Regions from separate parts of the Streptomyces sp. NPDC051776 genome, predicted to be linked through region 2. Evidence: riboswitches for the same ligand, from Rfam matches in the RefSeq annotation. Region 2 holds a riboswitch; each other region holds the start of a gene.
What was found. Region 2 has a riboswitch for cobalamin ahead of AB0M26_RS26700 (prenyltransferase/squalene oxidase repeat-containing protein). Riboswitches for the same ligand answer to the same signal wherever they lie in the genome.
Positions count from the first base shown of each region.

Region 1: another riboswitch for cobalamin. It lies ahead of AB0M26_RS14360 (hypothetical protein); the one in region 2 lies ahead of AB0M26_RS26700 (prenyltransferase/squalene oxidase repeat-containing protein).
Region 3: another riboswitch for cobalamin. It lies ahead of metE (5-methyltetrahydropteroyltriglutamate--homocysteine S-methyltransferase); the one in region 2 lies ahead of AB0M26_RS26700 (prenyltransferase/squalene oxidase repeat-containing protein).
Region 4: another riboswitch for cobalamin. It lies ahead of AB0M26_RS27120 (ribonucleoside-diphosphate reductase subunit alpha); the one in region 2 lies ahead of AB0M26_RS26700 (prenyltransferase/squalene oxidase repeat-containing protein).

Region 1 covers NZ_JBFAYQ010000014.1:136,577-140,134, reverse strand. Annotated here, with positions in the region: gene AB0M26_RS14370 (ABC transporter permease) at 1-47, shown strand, start outside; gene AB0M26_RS14365 (lytic polysaccharide monooxygenase) at 252-1,193, shown strand; gene AB0M26_RS14360 (hypothetical protein) at 1,438-1,917, opposite strand; cobalamin riboswitch at 1,957-2,141, opposite strand; gene AB0M26_RS14355 (hypothetical protein) at 2,523-2,846, opposite strand; gene AB0M26_RS14350 (helix-turn-helix domain-containing protein) at 2,930-3,558, shown strand, end outside.
Region 2 covers NZ_JBFAYQ010000047.1:7,957-11,514, forward strand. Annotated here, with positions in the region: gene AB0M26_RS26700 (prenyltransferase/squalene oxidase repeat-containing protein) at 77-1,315, opposite strand; cobalamin riboswitch at 1,575-1,721, opposite strand; gene AB0M26_RS26705 (MBL fold metallo-hydrolase) at 1,833-2,915, opposite strand; gene AB0M26_RS26710 (aldehyde dehydrogenase) at 3,441-3,558, shown strand, end outside.
Region 3 covers NZ_JBFAYQ010000005.1:227,890-231,447, reverse strand. Annotated here, with positions in the region: gene AB0M26_RS07035 (TDT family transporter) at 1-1,122, shown strand, start outside; gene AB0M26_RS07030 (helical backbone metal receptor) at 1,049-1,774, opposite strand; cobalamin riboswitch at 1,892-2,056, shown strand; gene metE (5-methyltetrahydropteroyltriglutamate--homocysteine S-methyltransferase) at 2,201-3,558, shown strand, end outside.
Region 4 covers NZ_JBFAYQ010000049.1:15,386-18,943, reverse strand. Annotated here, with positions in the region: gene AB0M26_RS27120 (ribonucleoside-diphosphate reductase subunit alpha) at 1-1,974, opposite strand, end outside; cobalamin riboswitch at 2,117-2,246, opposite strand; gene AB0M26_RS27115 (YbdD/YjiX family protein) at 2,861-3,067, opposite strand; gene AB0M26_RS27110 (carbon starvation CstA family protein) at 3,064-3,558, opposite strand, start outside.

The DNA.
Region 1 (3,558 bases), on a different contig from region 2:
CGATGGCGGTCCCGATGCTGAGGGCGATGGGCTCGGACACGGACTGAGATGGCGTACGCGCAGGAGCCGGGCGGGCGCGGACGGGTCCCCCGCGCCCGGCCCGGCGCACATCCGTCAGCAGCTCAGGCGGGGAGGGCCGGGGGTGTGTCCTTGAGAACCGCTCCCGTCGGGAGTGAACACGGCGCCGGTTCCCGGCCGTACTTGTCGGCAGGCGGTGGTCGCCGCCGAGCCGTCGAGGAGGTCGCATACGGATGTCCGCTCATCGCGCCATGGCCACAGCCGCGCTCATCGGCAGCGTCCCGGTGCTTCTGCTCGCGGGCGGCACGGGACCCGCTTGGGCGCACGGCGCCCCGACCGATCCGGTCAGCCGGGTGGCCGCGTGCGGCCGCGGGGGCGGCTCGGCCGGTTCCGCCGCATGTGCGGCGGCCGCCCGGGCAAGCGGTGGCGGGGCGGCCTTCAAGGAGTGGGACAACCTCCGCGTCCCGAACGTCGCCGGGCGCGACCGCCGGATGATCCCGGACGGGAAGCTGTGCAGCGCGGGCCTCGACACATACAGGGGCCTCGATCTTGCGCGTGCGGACTGGCCCGCCGAGCGGCTGAGGTCCGGGGCGCCCTTCAGCATGACCTACGCGTCGACCATCCCCCACAAAGGCACCTTCAGCGTCTATCTCACCAAGGCCGGTTACGACCCGAAGAAGCCGCTGACATGGGACGACCTGGATGCCGAGCCGTTCCTCACGGCCAAGGACCCGGTACTCCGCGACGGCGCCTACCGCCTCAAGGGCACATTGCCCGCCGGACGCACCGGGCGCCATCTCATGTACACGGTGTGGCGCAACACCGACACTCCCGACACGTACTACTCCTGCTCCGACGTCGTGCTCACCGCGGGCAGTTCGGGGACGGGCGCGGGCAGCGGTACGGGAGCCGGCGCGTCGGACGGAGACCGGTCCGGACGGCATTCGGGCCGACAGAAGGAGAAGCAGCGGAAGCCGGACGATGGTGCCGCGCGCACGCCGGCTGACCGGCCCTCGGACAGGTCCGCCCCGTCCGGCACCGAACCGGCGGCGCAGCCCGCCTCGGCCGCGGGCGACTCCGGAGGCTTCCCCGTGATCCCGATCGCGGTCGCGGCGGCCTTCGCCCTCGCCGCCGCAGGCGCGGCGGGCGCCTACCTCCGGCGGCGCCACCGGTGAAGCGACACCGGCACCGGCGCGCCCAGCTTCGTGTACGGGCCCGACGATCGTCGTCGCGATGGCGGGGCTCGCGTGCGCGGTCGCCGGGGCGGTGACGGGCTTTCGGATGCGGGCGGCGTTGCGGCGTCCACCCCGGGCTACCGGCTACTCACGCCGCGGCAGGAAGGGAGTTCGGCAGCGGGGACGGTGACGGGCTCGGCGGGGAGCGTCGTACGGCGCGATCCCGACTGCCGCCCGCCGAGGGTCAGTTCGTGTCGGCCGGCGTTGCGGTCCGCGTACGGCGTGGCGGCGGGAAAGCGTACAACTCCAGGATGTCCGGCTGCGCCGCGATGCCGGGGCCTCCGGCGCGCACCCAGCTGACGATGTCCTCGGTCGCGTCCGGATCGTTGACCAGGCCGAGCCAGACGGGCCGGGCGCCGGCGGCGCGGGCCGCCGCCGAGGGCTGCACGACCACCACGTTGGCCCGTTCGCAGACGTCCAGGCACGCGGAGACCCGTACGGGCGCGGCCTCGGCGAGCCGGGTCGTCTGCTCCGCGTGGTCGACACCGGTGACCTTGGGGCTGCCGCAGCAGCAGTCACGGCAGACCACGATGCGGCAGGGCGCCGGGGCGGCCGGTGGCGGGTCCGAGAGCAACGGTGGCTCGGGGAAGGGTGACGCATCCGCGACCGGCGTCGGCTTCGCGACAGGTGACGCTTCGGCAACCGGTGACGGCTCCATGGGCATTGGCGCAACAACCTCCTCCTGGGGAGATCCGCCCCAGCTCTTCCGAGGAGGCGACCGCGGGAGTCTCCTGGCTCTCGGGTCGTCGCTCGTCCCGGCCTTCCCACCCGCACGCGGGTCGTGGCCTGTTCGGGATCCGCTCACCGATCACAGTGGCGGGACCGCGCCGGATTCGCACCGGCTTCCTCGTTCCGCAGTCGCCTGGTTCAAGGGGACATCATCGCAGAGGACGCCGCGCTGTTCGACGGCGCACCTCTTGACGGCGCTACCGCTCGACGACGCAGCGGCCGAGGCCGCAGTGACCGTTCGGGGGCGTACGGGGATCCGGCCAACTCGCTGTTCGTATCCGGCAGTCCGCGGGTGCTGCTGCGGGCCCTGGCGGCGTGCGCCTCCGAAGTGTCTCCTCGATGCGGATGACCCGCTCGAGGTCGTCATGGTCCCCTGTGGAACCTGCCTTCGCGCCGTTCCAGGTGGGCGGCCGCGATGCTGTCGAGCTTGCGCGGGACGGCACGCTCGGCCCGCAGCTCGGAGTTCTCGAGCAGGGACGCGGAGTCGGCGACGTCGCACGCTTCGCCGCAGGCGACGGTCGGCTGCCGGCGGGCAGGCAGTCACGCGCATGGTGGCATGTGCGGGGCGGCCACGGGCGGGCAGGTCAGGCGCGGGGAGGTCACGGGCGCCGCGGCCTCCTTCGGGGCGGCCATGGGCGGCGCGACCACGGGCGGGGTGATCACAGGCGGGTGGCCGGGCTCGTCCCGTGATGGGCGTGCGCGGCCGTACTGCACGAGAACGTCGTCCTCCCGCTCCGCGTCCCGCAATTGGGCGTCGATGCGGCGTTCGCGTCGCGCGCCGAGGAGCGCTGGGAGAGTGACGACGAGTGCGAGCGTGAGGACCAGGCCCGTCTGGATGATGAAGGTGAGCGTGGTGTCGTCCATGCCCCACACCCTCGCCGCTCCAGTACGACGTCGGCAGTGGCAGGACTGTCGCCATACCTCGAATTACTGCCATCATGGGGAACGTGCTCAGGAATGTGGCGGTACCGCTCACCCACGGGGTCAACGCCTTCGAGCTCGGCGTGATCGCCGAGGTCTTCGGCATGGACCGCAGCGATCAGGGACTTCCGGTCCTCGACTTCGCGCTGGTCGCCGCCGAGCCCGCCCCCGTAAGGGCCAGGCCGGGGTTCACCATCGACACCCCGTACGGGCTCGAACGCCTCGCCGCGGCGGATCTGATCGCCGTACCCGCTGGGGAGCACTACACCGAGCGCGACTTCCCGGAGGAGTTGCTGGAGGCGCTCCGCGCCGCCGTGGACCGGGGGGCGTGGGTGCTGAGCGTGTGCTCGGGCGCCTTCGTACTGGGGGCGGCGGGACTGCTGGACGGCCGCCGCTGCACCGCGCACTGGATCCACACCGACGACCTGGCGCGGCGGTATCCCACGGCGCTGATCGAGCCCGGCGTCCTGTACGTGGAGGACGGGCCGGTGATCACCTCGGCGGGCACGGCGGCCGGGATCGACGCCTGCCTGCATCTCGTGCGGCGGGAGCTCGGCAGCAAGGTGGCCAACATGATCGCCCGGCGCATGGTGGTCCCCCCTCATCGCGAGGGCGGGCAGGCCCAGTTCATCGACCATCCGATGCCGCGCGACCA
Region 2 (3,558 bases):
GTGGCTGCGATGTCCGGGCAGGCCGCCGTGCGTCGTGCGCCCCGCGGCGGCCGTGCCCGTTGCCTGGTCCTCCCGGTCACGTCTTCTTGCGGCCGCTCATGAGGAAACCGATGCCGACGCCGGCGACCAGACCGACGCCGGTGATCCACCAGACGCTGTCGCTGACGCCGCCGTCGCCGGAGTCGCCTGACTGCCCACCGGGCGCGCCCTTCGCCGGCTGGGTGCCCTCCGGCTTCGGCCCGGTGGCGTTGAGCTGCCGGACGAGGTCGGTCCCGCCGAAGTCGTGCGGGTCGGCGCCCGCCGCGTGCGCGGCGAGGACGAGCGAGCCGAGCGCGGCCGGGTTGCCCTTGGCCCAGGCCGAGGAGTTCCGCTCCAGCCACCGCAGCGGGACCTCGGCCGCGTCCTTGTGGCCGCCGGCGGCCAGCGCCAGGGCGGCGTCCGTCGTGTTGGCGAAGTCGGGCGCGGGCGTCTCTGCGCCCGGGGCGAGCGCGGACAGATGGCCATTCTTCTTGAGGGCGGACGCCAGGTACGCGGCCGCGCCGCCGGCCGCCTCGTCCGGCTCCCGCGCGTCCTTGGAGTCCGTCTCGGCGCAGTCCAGCGCGGTGACGTCCTCGTTGTCGTCCTTGCCGAGCGGTTCAAGTGCCAGGCCCTTGCCGAGTCCGGCCAGGGCGGCGGCGGCCGTGGCATCGGCGTTGGCGGCCAACCGGCCCTTCTTGTCGGGCTGGTAGGCGAATGCGCCGCTTTCGACGCCCTTGGCGTCACAGCCGAGCTGGAACGACATCAGCGCGTCGTACGCCGACTTGCCCTTCGGGGACCTGACGTCCTCGGGCTTCTCACCCGCGGCGGCGAAAGCGCCGATCACCACGGACGTGGAGTTGGCGTCGCTCGGGCCGCCGGGGGCGTAAGCCCAGCCACCGTCCTCGTTCTGCTTCGACTTCAGCCAGTCCACGGCCTTGCCGACCTCGGCGCCGTGGCCGCCGAGCGCGGCCAGGGCCTGGGCGGCGATGGCGGTGGCGTTGCTGTCGACCGGTGTCTTCGCGTCGCACTTCGCGGCCGCGTCCGCCCGGTACGGGGCGAAACCCCCGGAGGGGCACTGCTGTCCGGCCAGCCAGTCGACGGCCTTCCGTGCCGGGGTGACACCCGCCGTGTCCTGCGCGAGGAGGGCGACGGACTGCCGCCATACACCGTCGTACGCCGGGTCCTTGGTGCCGTACAGACCGGACGGCAGCTTCGCCGTCGGCGAAGGCTTCGCCGACGGGTCGTCGGCGCGCGCTGCCGGTGCCGCGGCCAGGCAGAGCGCGGCGGAGGCGGCCAGCGCGGCGGCGCCCCGGTGGACGGCGGCACCTGTCGCGCCCCGGCGCGCGGTGCTGCGGCGGGCTCTCGACGGCCGGGCATCCCGGCTGCGGCGTATCTTCACGGACGGTGCCTTTCGGTGGGCGGGTGCGGGCAGCGGATCCGCTGCGCACCGCGGGGCGTGCGGGATCTCGCACGCGGCGGGGCACCGGGCTCCGGCTCCGTATTCCTCGACAGTGCCGGTCACCGGCCGTGGCCGCGGGGCGCGCCACGTACGGTGACGTGAGCCGTTCACATCCGGCAGGGCGTTCCGACTCGCCGCCGTCGGAGGCGGCTCACGGTTGCGGGTCAGTGCCGGATTTGCACCAGCTTTCCCCTGTGGGATGCGATATCGACGCGCATACTCTACCGGCCTTCCGCAAGCCCTTCGAGGGAGGTCGTCCGAGGTCCGGGGACTGTTCCGCCCGTATCCACCCGTATCGCTCGTACGCCCGCGGGGGCGCGCGGGCCGGTGATGGGCAGACTCCCGCCATCCGGCGTCAAACCGCCTGATAGGTCATCGGGTCGCTGCCGGGTACGGGCTCGGCACGGCCCTGCTTCACGAGGCGCCGGAGATGGGCCGCGGCCTCGGAGACGGCGATGTTCCGGGAGCCGAAGGGGATCTGCTCCCAGGGGCGGTTCCACTCCATCCGCTCGGTGAGTTCCCAGAGCGTGAGGGGACGTTCGGTGAGCAGCGCGAGGAGGTCGGTCAGTCGGCTCTCGTGGTGCGTCAGCAACTCCCGTACGCGGGCGGGCGCGTCGGTGAACGCGTGCTGGTGGGCGGGCAGCACCTCGGCCGGGGCGAGGCGGTCGATACGCATCAGGGAGTCGAGGTAGTCGCCCAGGGGGTCGTCCCGGTCGGCGCCGGCGAGAGGACTGGCGCCGGAATCGGCGTCCGGGTCCTCGTACAGGCCGATGTGCGGGGTGATCTCGGGGAGCAGGTGATCGCCGGAGAACAGACGGCCGTTGCCCACCCGCCCGGCCGCCGGATGGGCCTCCTCCAGGTGCAGGCACACATGCCCCGGGGTGTGTCCGGGTGTCCAGATCGCTCGCAGCCGACGGCCCGGCAGATCGAGCAACTCGCCCGGGACGATGTCCCGGTCGGGCAGGGCGGCGCGGTTGCTTGGCAGCGCGCGCGCCTTCCCGGAGGCGCGCGCCTTCCGCAGTGGCGCAAGGTGCTCCTCGGGGGCGCCGGCGGCGGCGAGCCGGGCGGTCAGGTAGTCGAGCCAGGCGGCCGGTTCGGCGGCGCGGGTGCGCCGTACGACCTCGATGTCCGCGGCGTGCATGGCGATCCACGCACCGGACGCCTCGCGCACCTTCCCGGACAGACCGTGGTGGTCGGGGTGGTGGTGCGTGATGAGCACGCCGTGCAACTCCTCGACCGCCGTACCGCACGCGGCCAGGCCCGCGACGAGCGTGTCCCAGGCTTCCGGGTCGTCCCAGCCGGTGTCGACGAGGACGGGGCCGCGGTCGGTGTCGAGGAGATGGACGAGGGTGTGGCCCAGGGGATTGTCCGGAATGGGAACCGCGATGCTCCGGACGCCGCCGCCGTGATCCGTGACTACGGGTGTCCCCTGCGTCATGAAGTCCCCTCTCGCACATCGCACGACGCGGGCCCGCACGTGCGGGGATCACTATAACTAGAACCGGTTCCAATCTGCTGCCGCAATGGGCCTCTGGAGGAACCCTTGAGTCCCTCCCGGTCGCAGCGTCCGGCCGGGAGGGACCGCAAGCTCCACCGCCGGGACACCGGCCCGCCACCCGAGACCCCGGAGGACGCCCGGTGGTGCTTCACCGGCGTGCACGTGCAAGTCGGGAGAGCCGCTTGCGCCACTTCCGCAGGGCTCGCTGCTGCTCCCCGGCTGCTTCCGGCAACGGCCCGCCCGGTGACTTCCGTACGCCGGACCTGCCGCTTCCGGGGCGTGTTGGGCGGCCGCACCAGGCGAATGCCAACCGGCCGTCTCCATCGGTCGGTCGGCGGAAATGCAGGCCTGGGCGCGAAATCCCTGCTCGGGGCGTTTCGGTCCCCTCCGTGGACTCCTGGAACTGGAACTGGTATCAGTTCTGAAACGGTGTCAGAGAGGCCCGATCCGCGGGAGGCATGGGCGATGACCGACCTCATCGAGCACGGACAGCTCCACATCGGCGGGGAGTTGGTCGACCCGCTGGGCACGGACACCATCGAGGTGGTCTCACCGCACACCGAGCAGGTCATCGGGCGCGTAC
Region 3 (3,558 bases), on a different contig from region 2:
CGTACGCGTCCCTCGCCGCGCGAGCTGGGCCCCAACTGGTACGCCACGGTCATGGGCACCGCCGTCGTGGCCACCACCGCGGCCGGACTGCCGCTCGGACCGGCCGTGCAGCCGTGGCTGAGGGCCGCCGCCACCGTCGTATGGGCGGTGACCGCGCTGTTGCTCCTCGGGCTGCTGTCCGCGAGCGCCGCACAGTGGATACGGCACCCCGGCCGGGTCCGCGACAGGCTCCTCGACCCCGCGGTGGCGCCGTTCTACGGCTGCCCCGCCATGGCGTTCCCCGCGCTGGGCGCCGCGACGCTCGGCGTCGGAGGGGACGTCATCGGCGGTGGGGCCGCCCTCGTGACGGCTGCCGTTCTCTTCGCCGCGGGCACCGCGACCGGCCTGGTGGTCGCGACCGCAATCCCGTACCTGATGATCACCCGTCACCGGACCGGCCCGGGATCGGCCACCCCCGTGTGGCTGCTGCCCGTCGTCGCGCCCATGGTGCCCGCGGCGCTCGGCCCGCAGCTCGTACCGCACCTGCCGCCGGGACAGGCGCGAGAAGCGCTGCTGCTGGGCTGTCTCTCGCTCTTCGGGATGAGCCTGCTCGCCACGCTGCTGATCCTTCCGCTGGTGTTCGCCCGGCTCGTCCACGACGGGCCACTGCCGCTCGCCCTGACCCCGTCGCTGTTCCTGGTCCTGGGGCCGCTGGGCCAGTCGGTCACCGCCACCGGCCGGCTCGCGGACGCGGCACCCGGCGCGGTGGCGGCCCCGTACGCCGGGGCGCTGAGCGCGTTCGGGGTGCTCTACGGCGTTCCGGTACTGGGGTTCGCACTGCTCTGGCTGGCTGTCGCCGCCGCCCTGACCGCACGGGCGGTGCGGCGCGGAATGCCGTTCGGCATGACCTGGTGGGCATGCACCTTCCCCGTCGGCACCTGCGTCACCGGCTCCGCGGTCCTGGCCCGGCACACCGGGCTCGTGGCCTACGGATGGCTGGCGGTCGCGCTGTTCGTACTCCTGGTCGCGGCCTGGGGCGTGGCGGGATTCCGTACGGTCCGGGGCGTCCTCAGGGGTGAGCTGCTCGCAGCGCCGCGGCGAGCACGGCCGGGGCCTGCGCCAATGACGGCCCGTACCAGGTGAGATGGCGGCCGCTGACGAGCGCGCACGGCAGCCCGGGAAACGCCTCGGGGCCGTCGTCGGGCGTGAAGACGTAGGGCTCGTCGGGCAGCACCACCAAGTCCGGGCCGGCAGCCAGCAGTTCGCCGACCGGGATCTTCGGATAGCGGTCCGCGTGACCGGCGTAGAGGTTGGCGACGCCGAGGCGGGAGAGCACATCGCCCGCAAAGGTGTCCCGGCCGAGCACCATCCACGGCCGCCGCCAGACCGGCACCACAGCACGCCTCGCCGTCGGGGAGCCGGGTGCGGGCAGATCCCGCCAGGCCGCCTCGGCCTGGTCCAGCCACCGCGGCCTGTCCAGTCCGCAGCCGCCCACCAGGATCCGCTCCAGCTCCGCGAACGCCTGCTCCAGCGTGCGGATTTCGGTCACGAGGACCTCGATCCCCGCCGCACGCAGCGCGGCCAGGTCGGGCTCGCGGTTCTCCTCCTCGTTGGCGAGGACGAGGTCGGGCGCGAGACCGGTGATCGCGGGCACGTCCGGATTCTTGGTGCCCTTGACCCGTACGACGTCCAGGTCGGCGGGGTGGCTGCACCACGCGGTGGCACCGACGAGCAGCCCCGGCGCCGTGGCGGCCACGGCCTCGGTCAGCGACGGCACCAGCGATACGACGCGCATGGTGCTCACCCTACGCACGGTGCACACCCGAAGGCACACGGGCCGCGGAGCGGCCCGGCCCAGGCGTTACGCTGTCCCTGCAGCCGGTTCGCCCCGTCAGCCGGACGGGAGCGTCGCAAGAGGGAACCCGGTGGGAATCCGGGACTGCCCCGCAGCGGTGTGCGGGAACGACCGCCGTCATACGCACTGGACGCCGTCACAGCGTCCGGGAAGCGACGGCCAGTAGGTGCCTGGCGCAGAAGAGCACGTGAACGCCGGGCCTGCCCGCGAGTCCGAAGACCTGCCGCTGCTCGCACCCCGCGGTGGGGTGCGGCCATCCGGGACCTCGAGGGCGGGTCGGCGGCAGCGAGCAGCGGCGCATGTGCGCCCCCGCTCTCGGCGTGCTCCGCCTTCCCGAGGTCTGTCGAACTCGCGAAGGAGAGTTCCGTGACCGAGATACAGACCGCGCGGGCGGCGCACGGGCGGGCCACCCTGCACGGCTATCCCCGCCAGGGGCACGGCCGGGAGCTGAAGAAGGCCGTCGAGGGCTACTGGGCCGGGCGCGTGACCGAGGGCGAACTGCTGGGCACGGCCGCGCAGTTGCGCGCCGACGCTCGGCGCGAGACGGCCGGGTCGGGCATCGAGGAGATCCCCACGGGGGACTTCTCGCTCTACGACCATGTGCTGGACACCGCATGGGCGGTCGGCGCCGTTCCCGCCCGGCACCGCGCGGCCGGGCTCGGCGAATTGGACACCTACTTCGCCATGGCGCGGGGTGCGGCGGATGTGCAGCCCCTGGAGATGACCAAGTGGTTCGACACCAACTACCACTATCTTGTACCGGAATTGAGTCAGGACACCGTCTTCTCCCCCGACTCCCGCAAGCAGACGGCCGAGTTCACCGAGGCCCGTGACGCCGGATACGCCGCCCGGCCGGTGCTGCTGGGCCCCATCAGCTTTCTGCTGCTCTCCAAGCCCGCCCCGGAGGCCTCCCCCGGCTTCGAGCCGCTGACGCTGCTGGACCGGCTGCTGCCGGTGTACGCCTCCCTGCTGGACGATCTGCGCGAGGCGGGGGCCGAGTGGGTGCAGTTCGACGAGCCGGTGCTCGTCCAGGACCAGCCGGGCGCGGTGCTGAGCGCGACGGCCCGCGCCTACCGGGAGCTGTGCGCAGCGCCGGTGCGACCGAAGGTGCTCGTCGCCTCGTACTTCGACGCGCTCGGCGACGCCCTGCCCGTTCTGGCGGACTCCCCCGTCGAAGGGCTGGCCCTGGACTTCACCGGACCCGCCGCGTCCAACCTCGAGGCGCTGGCCGCCATAGGGGGTCTGCCGGACCGCCGCCTGATCGCGGGCGTGGTCGACGGCCGCAACGTCTGGGCCGCCGACCTGGAGCGGGCGCTCTCCACGCTGGCCACACTGCTCGGTCTCGCGGGCCGGGTCGACCCGTCACCGTCCTGCTCGCTGCTTCACGTGCCGCTGGACGCGGCCGCCGAGCGCGATCTGGACCCGCAGGTCGCGCGCTGGCTCTCCTTCGCCCGCCAGAAGACGGCGGAAGTGGCCGTCCTGGCAAGGGCGTTGCGCGAAGGCCGGGACGCCGTCGTACCCCAACTGGCCGCCTCACGCGCCGCACTCGCCTCCCGCGCGGGATCCGCCCTCACCCGCGACGCGGCCGTCCGGGATCGCTGCGCGGCGGTGACCGGCGCCGACACCCGGCGACCCCAGCCGTACGAGGAGCGGGCGGCCGCCCAGCGCGCCCGGCTCGGCCTGCCTCTGCTGCCAACGACCACGATCGGATCCTTCCCGCAGAC
Region 4 (3,558 bases), on a different contig from region 2:
CGTCTCGCGTTTGAAGAGGTTCGACACCTGGGGCTCGATGCACTCGTACACGCCGGCGATCGAGGCGATCGTGGCCGTCGGGGCGATGGCCAGGAGCAGCGAATTGCGCATCCCCGTACGGGAGATGCGGGCGCGCAGCGCCTCCCACCGCTCGTCCCACTGCGCCTCCACGCCGAAGTGGTCGGGGTGCAGGACGCCACGGGCGGCGCGGGTGGAGGACCAGGCCGGGTGCGGGCCGTGGCGCTCGGCGAGGTCGCACGACGCCTCGTACGCGGCCAGCATGATGCGTTCGGCGATCCGGGTGGAAAGCCCGGCGGCCTCGGGGGAGTCGAAGGGCAGGCCCATCCGGAAGAAGACGTCCTGCAGGCCCATCATGCCCAGGCCCACCGGTCGCCAGCGCTGGTTGGAGGTCGCGGCCTGCTGGGTGGGGTAGAAGTTGATGTCAACGACCCGGTCGAGGAAGGTCACGGCGGTACGGACAGTGGCGTCCAGCCGCTCCCAGTCCATCGAGCCGTCCTCGCCCAGGTGGGCGGCGAGGTTGACCGAGCCGAGGTTGCAGACGGCGGTCTCCCCGTCGTCCGTCACCTCCAGGATCTCGGTGCAGAGGTTGGAGGAGTGGACGACGCGGCCGGGCTCGGCGGTCTGGTTGGCGGTGCGGTTGGCGGCGTCCTTGAACGTCATCCAGCCGTTGCCGGTCTGCGCGAGGGTGCGCATCATCCGGGAGTAGATCTGGCGGGCGGGGAGCTGCTTGGCGTAGCGGCCCTCGGACTCGGCCTTGCGGTAGGCGGCATCGAACTCCTCGCCCCACAGATCGACCAGCTCCGGCACCTCGGAGGGCGAGAACAGCGACCATGGCCGGTCCGCCTCGACGCGACGCATGAACTCGTCCGGGATCCAGTGCGCCAGGTTGAGGTTGTGGGTACGGCGGGCGTCCTCGCCGGTGTTGTCGCGCAGTTCGAGGAACTCCTCGATGTCCGCGTGCCAGGTCTCCAGGTAGACACAGGCCGCGCCCTTGCGCCGGCCGCCCTGGTTGACCGCGGCCACGGAGGCGTCGAGGGTGCGCAGGAACGGCACGATGCCGTTGGAGTGCCCGTTGGTGCCCCGGATCAGCGAGCCCCGGGAGCGGATACGGCTGTACGGCAGCCCGATGCCGCCCGCGTGCTTGGAGAGCCGGGCGACCTGGTGGTAGCGGTCGTAGATCGAGTCGAGCTCGTCCAGCGGGGAGTCCAGCAGATAGCAGGAGGACATCTGCGGGTGACGGGTGCCGGAGTTGAACAGCGTGGGCGAGCTGGGGAGGTAGTCCAGCCGGCTCATCAGGCCGTAGAGCGCGGCCACTTCGCCGATCGCGCGCTCGGAGCCGTCCTCCGCCAGCCCGCAGGCCACGCGCAGCATGAAGTGCTGCGGGGTCTCGATGACCTGACGGGTCAGGGGGTGGCGCAACAGGTAGCGGCTGTGCAGGGTGCGCAGTCCGAAGTAGCCGAACCGGTCGTCGGCGCCGCCCGCGAGCGCGGCATCCACCAAGGCGTCGAGGCGGGCGGCGTGGGCGCGTACGAACTCCGCGGTCCCGTCGGCGATCAGGCCCTCGCGGTGGCCGGTTGCGACCGAGGCGGAGAAGGAGCGAGCGCCCTGGCCCGCGGCCTCCTCCGCGATGGCCCGGGTGAGCAGGCGGGCGGCGAGCCGGGAGTACTCGGGGTCCTCGGAGATCAGACCGGCGGCCGCCTCGGTGGCCAGCTCCCGCAACTCCGCCTCGCCGGAGCCCGCGTGACGGCCCCGCAGGGCGGCGGCAGCGACCCGGTGGGCGTCGGTCGCGGGCAGGTCTGCGGTGAGCTCGGTCAGGGTGCGCAGCAGCGCGGCGCCGAGGGCGTCGGCGCTGTCCACGGACGTACCGCGGTCGACGGGCGCGGTGGTCTCCGCGACGGTGGCGGGCTCCGGTACGGACTCGCGTGACGCGGGATCTGCGGGCGCGACGGTCACGTGGTTCTCCCTCGCTCGGCTGGGGGCCGCGAGGAACGGTGTGCCCACGGGCGCGCGCGAACCCACCCCCCGTCAGGGCGCAGCACAGCGCTCGTCCCGCAGGCCCAACCCACGAGGCCCGGACGTGTCGTGGCCCGGTTCGGTCGAGCCGGGCGCTGCCGGCAGGTTTTCGGACTCGGAAGGCGCACATGCGCATATCCAGACCGTTGCGGGACAGTTCCGGATTCCCACCGGATTCCCCTGCTGCGGCAACGGGGACGAGCATACATCTAGTGGCGCCGTGCGCATGCACCCCCACATGTTGTGTCATGTGCTCAAAGGATCGCGGTGCTGGGCGGGTTGAGCAGGGGCCCCGGAGCCCTGGATCCGGGCCTGGAGGCGCCCGTGGCCCTTCACGGACGTGCCGCGGCGCTGGCCGGATCCGGGTGCCCGGAGGGGGCCTCAGGAAGTGTGGAGGAGGGCGGTGACACTTCTCACTTCAGGGGTGTGCGCAATTCCGCGGCGCGCCACGAGACTTCGCGCCCCGCGCCGGACCATGCGCCCGGCCGTCTCGCGCCGGACTACGCGCTGGCCCCCGTACCACGCGCCCGGCCGTCTCGCGCCGGACTACGCGCTGGCCCCCGGACCACGCGCCCGGCCGTCTCGCGCCGGACTACGCAGCGGCCCCCGGACCACGCGCCCGGCCGTCTCGTGCCGGACCACGCACCGGCCCCCGTACCACGCGCCCGACCCGCGCGCACCGTGGCCGCCACGTCCCTCACCGAGGCCCGCGCATGCCGCGTGCCGACCGCCGCACCTCACGGTGGCGGGCACGGCAGCGGGCCGCCGCCCCCGAGTGAAGGGGGCGACGGCCCGTACCCCGGCGCCACCGCCGGTCAGTCGTGCCTCAGCAGCAGCGGAAGCCGTTTCTGGGGTCGCCCTCGCGCGCGTCGGTCCGCTGCCGCTCGAACTCCCTGCGGCTGAGCACCTCCGCCTCCGGATCGTGGGCCCGCGCGTGGGCGACGTACCGGTCGTACGTGGCCTCGCCCGATGCCTCGCGCCAGAACCAGCGGATCCTCGATGCCGCCCTGCGGATGCCGGCCGCCGTGCTCATGGCCGGGGCTCCGCCGTCCGGCCGCTGTCCTCCGCCTCGCCGGCCCCGGCTCCGACGCCGGCCGCGACCAGCTCCGCCTTCTCCTCCTTGGTGGCGAACAGGCCTGCGGGAGCGACGATCCTGGACTCCTCGTACGGCACCTCCTGGAGCTGCGCGCTCTGCGGATCGCGGATCGCCTTGAAGCACACCCGGGCCGCGTCGGCGATCACCGCGATGATGAGCAGCGCGAACAGGGCGGCGAGCACACCGTCGACCGTGGCGTTGGTGACGATGGTGTGCATGTCGTCCATGTTCTTGGCGGGCGGCAGGACCTTGCCCGCGTCGATGGCGTCCTGATTGACGCTCACCTGCTTGAAGAAGCCGATCTTCGGGTCCTCGGAGAAGACCTTCTGCCAGCTCGCCGTGAGTGTCACGGCCGCGTCCCAGGCCAGCGGAACCGCCGTCACCCAGGCCCACTTGAGTCGCCCGGACTTGATCAGCAGTGTGGTGCA